One region of the Rahnella sp. Larv3_ips genome, then DNA from elsewhere that is predicted to be linked to it. Evidence: predicted binding sites of a transcription regulator. Region 1 holds the regulator's gene; the other holds the start of a gene.
The links. The regulator CRP, encoded in region 1, controls carbon source genes, mostly activating them, when cyclic AMP is high. The targets are predictions, from matches to a motif close to ATGTGANNNNNNTCACAT.

Region 2: ED901_RS20275 (2-hydroxycarboxylate transporter family protein) is a predicted target of CRP. The motif match lies at 887-904, and genes of this name have one in related genera.

Annotation. Positions count from the first base shown of each region.
Region 1 is NZ_MJIB01000021.1:667,712-669,917, reverse strand. Features, by position in the region: gene ED901_RS22555 (OsmC family protein) at 1-170, opposite strand, end outside; gene crp (cAMP-activated global transcriptional regulator CRP) at 533-1,165, shown strand; gene ED901_RS22545 (YccS/YhfK family putative transporter) at 1,227-2,206, shown strand, end outside.
Region 2 is NZ_MJIB01000021.1:168,680-170,885, reverse strand. Features, by position in the region: gene ED901_RS20280 (sensor histidine kinase) at 1-636, opposite strand, end outside; gene ED901_RS20275 (2-hydroxycarboxylate transporter family protein) at 974-2,206, shown strand, end outside.

The sequences.
Region 1 (2,206 bases):
TGCAAAATCGACACCACGTCGATCGCGCTACAGCCACCCGCGGACATCAGCAACATTTCCATCGGGCTCGGTGCTTTATCACCGGCATTCCCGTCCATTAAAACCTGATGACCCGACGCGGATTCACCTAAAAACGTCAGACCTTCCACCCATTTTACGCGTGCGTGCATTTGCTTATCTCCTGGCGTTCTTATTCATCAAATTTTCACCCCAGAGTACCCTTTCACCTAAAAACTGGCAACGTAACCCGATCGCCATCATGCTGAAGCGAGACAACACAAGACAGCATTGCAAACCTGTGTTACAAACAAAGCCGAAACATACTTTCCAGTAAATTGCGGTGACGGTTTTCGCGGTTTAAGAACAGAACCCAAGGTGATAACAGCAATTAACAGGCTGTTTCACTCCGACATCCGCTTGCAGCATTTCTGGTGAGTTACATGCTGATAGGGCGCATTAATATTCAGACGCCGTACAGGGAACTCTGAGCCCTGTGATTTTGGGCAGCGATAATAACAGAGGATAATAGCAAATGGTTCTCGGCAAGCCACAAACAGACCCGACACTTGAATGGTTCCTGTCTCACTGTCATATACATAAGTATCCTTCTAAAAGTACGCTGATTCACCAGGGTGAAAAAGCCGAAACGCTGTACTACATCGTGAAAGGGTCGGTTGCCGTCCTGATTAAAGATGAAGAAGGCAAAGAGATGATACTTTCCTACCTTAACCAAGGTGACTTCATCGGCGAGCTGGGACTCTTCGAAGAAGGTCAGGAACGCAGTGCCTGGGTACGTGCTAAAACTGCCTGCGAAGTGGCTGAAATTTCTTATAAAAAATTCCGCCAGCTGATTCAGGTTAACCCGGACATTTTGATGCGCCTCTCCGCGCAGATGGCAAACCGTCTGCAAATGACGTCAGAGAAAGTCGGTAACCTTGCTTTCCTCGACGTAACGGGCCGTATCGCTCAGACCTTATTGAATCTGGCCAAACAGCCAGATGCCATGACCCACCCGGACGGGATGCAGATTAAAATTACCCGCCAGGAAATCGGTCAGATCGTCGGTTGCTCCCGTGAAACCGTCGGCCGCATTCTCAAGATGCTGGAAGATCAGAGCCTGATCTCCGCACACGGTAAAACGATTGTCGTTTACGGCACACGTTAATCCCTCAAAAAAAGGCGCGACAGCTTACTGTCGCGCCTTTTTTATGGGCTAAGCTTCATCCATGACGCTATGGCGAAGGCTGTTTTATCATCCCGAAGTGAACTATGCACTGCGTCAGACGCTGGTGTTATGTCTGCCGGTCGGCATCTGCTGGCTGTTTGGGAATCTGCAAATGGGCCTGTTGTTTTCCCTCTGCCCTGCCTGCTGTAACGTCGCCGGTCTTGATACTCCCCACAAACGCTTTTTTAAACGTCTCATTATTGGTGGTGCTCTGTTTGCGCTGGGCAGCATTCTGCTGCAAGTGATGCTGACCGGGTGGCACCTCCCGCTGCCGCTGATCATGCTGTCGCTGGCATTATTACTTGGCGTCACCGGCGAAATCAGCCCGCTCCATGCGCGTCTGTTGCCCGGTGCATTGGTAGCGACCATCTTTACCCTCAGCATGGTGGGCGTCAGGCCGATGTGGCAGGCACCCGCGCTGTTTGCCGCAGGCACCGCCTGGTACGGCCTGTTTAACTGGGCGTGGTTTCGCATATCAAAAGAACAACCGATGCGCGAAACCCTCAGTCAGCTGTATTTGCAACTGGCGGATTATTTCGAAGCCAAATACAGCCTGCTGACGCAGCATACCGACCCTGAAACCGCGTTGCCGCCGCTGCTCAAGCGCCAGCAACAGGTCATCGATCTTATCGCCCTGCTTTATCAGCAGCTGCACATGCTGCCGCAGCACGGACATCATCATCACTACAAGCGGCTGTTTCAGCGTTTTCAGGTGGCGCTGGATTTGCAGGAGCACATTACCGTCAGCCTGCATCAGCCGGAAGAAGTGCAAAAGCTGGTGGAAGAGAGCCATGCGGAAGCGGTGATCCGCCGTAATGCTCAGGTGATTTCAGCCCGTCTGCGGGTGATTGCTGACGATATTCTTTACCACCGTCTTTCCGGGCGTTTTACCATGGCGAACGAACTGGCGGCGCTGGAGAAAATTGCCGCACGCAATCCGGATAATCCGGTCGGCCAGTTCTGTTATTACCATTTCAGCCG
Region 2 (2,206 bases), 500 kb from region 1:
GCGCACCAGCAGCGCAATATCTTTGGGCTCCAGCCAGAACATCTGTTTTTTAACGTTGCGGGTAAACACCCACGAAAAAATAAACAGCAGCAGTAAAAGCAGCATGCCGTATAAACCGGCCTGCGCCAGACGGCGGCCATTGATATTGTCGATGTAAGACGTCAGATAACCGACGGAAACAATGCCGATCACCTGTTTACTGGCATTCAGGATCGGCGCCTTGCTGCGTAATGACACGCCAATCCCGCCCTGACGCACCGAAATAATGGTTTTGCCGGCCAGCACTTCTGCGTTATCCCCGCCAATCATCGGCAGATCTATTCGCTCCGGCGATTCGGAATGATAAAGATGTCGCTCGCGCACGTCGCCAATGACGATATAACTGGCATCGCTTTGATCACGCAGCGGCTGAATTAACCGGGCAATGCCCGCCACGTCGCGATCGGCAACTTTCTGCGCCAGCCCCGGCATCAGCGCGATTTCACTGGCCTGAACCCGCGCCCGCTGGCCGAGATCGTGATGCAGTTGCCGGTCGATCACGTGAAATAAAATCGCGCCCAGCAGCGCTAACAGCAGGCACGAAAATAACACCAGAGATAAGAAGAGTTTTACCTGAAAAGGTAATCTGCGTTTCATACAACCTGCCACGGAGAAAGTCACCTGCCACGGGGAAAATCAAAAGCCACACATCGAATAACCCTATCACGGCACAAATGCCATCGTCATCGGACAACGGCAGAGTTGTGAACGGGCAATTAAATTCGTCTTTATTTCACGCAGTAATTACAGGGTTAATATGGGTTTTTACTACTAATCTGATAATCCTTATAAAGGCCGTCGCATTAACACCATAAAAACCATAACAACCTTAATCCCTGCGGGTTTAATTTGAACAAACTCACATCCGCCCTGACGCCCTGTTTTTTATGCTGGCACTCTCAATAAAAAGTCACGATAAGAAAAGGGCGATGTCATGAGCACAACCGACGATTCCTACATTGTTGTTAAAGAAGACACCAAAAAATCCACAGCCTCCGCCAGACAAAAATGGTGGCATATTTTGGATAACTACAAGATAGGGATTATTCCGCTGCCTTTCTTCCTGCTGGCGGGGGTGCTTATCCTGCTCGATTGCCTCAATGGCAAACTGCCGAGCGATATCGTCGTGATGGTGGCGACGCTGGCCTTCTTCGGATTTGCCTGCGGCGAGTTTGGCAAACGCCTGCCGGTGGTGGGAAAACTGGGCGCGGCGGCGATCTGCGCCACTTTTATACCTTCAGCGATGGTGCATTACGGCCTGCTGCCGGACGTCGTGGTGGATTCCACGGTGAAATTCTACAAATCCACCAACATTCTCTATCTCTACATTTGCTGCATTATCGTCGGCAGCATCATGAGCATGAACCGCCAGGTGCTGATCCAGGGGTTTATGCGCATATTTGTGCCGATGCTGTGCGGTGAAATCGTCGGGATGCTTGCCGGGATGGCCGTGGGTACGGCGTTAGGGTTACCGCCGGTGCAAACTTTCTTCTTCCTGATCCTGCCGATCATGGCCGGTGGGGTGGGCGAAGGGGCGATCCCGCTGTCGATGGGTTACGCCACTCTATTGCATATGGAGCAAGGCGTGGCGCTGGGCCGTATTCTGCCGATCGTCATGCTGGGCAGCCTGACGGCGATCGTGCTGGCTGGCGTACTTAATCAGATCGGCAAACGGTATCCGCATCTGACCGGCGAAGGCCAGCTGATGCCCTCTAAAAAAGGCCAGATGGGCAGCGGCACCGACGAGTTTGAGGGCAATCCGGGCGTGAATGCGCTGGCCTGCGGTGCGCTGCTGGCGATCTTGTTGTACATGGTGGGCATGCTTGGACAGAAGTGGATCGGCCTGCCCGCGCCGGTCGGCATGTTATTTGCGGCAGTGGTGGTGAAGCTGGCGAACGGGATTTCTCCGACCATTCAGCACGGATCGATGGCGGTCTATAAATTCTTCCGCACCGCCGTGACTTACCCGGTGCTGTTCGCGGTCGGCGTGGCGATCACCCCCTGGCAGGAGCTGATCGACGCTTTTACCGTGCAAAACCTGCTGGTGATCGTCACCACGGTGGTGGCGCTGGTGGCGACCGGCTTTTACGTCGGCAAGAAAATCGGTATGCACCCGATCGATGTGGCGATCGTCTCCTGCTGCCAGAGCGGGCAGGGTGGCACCGGC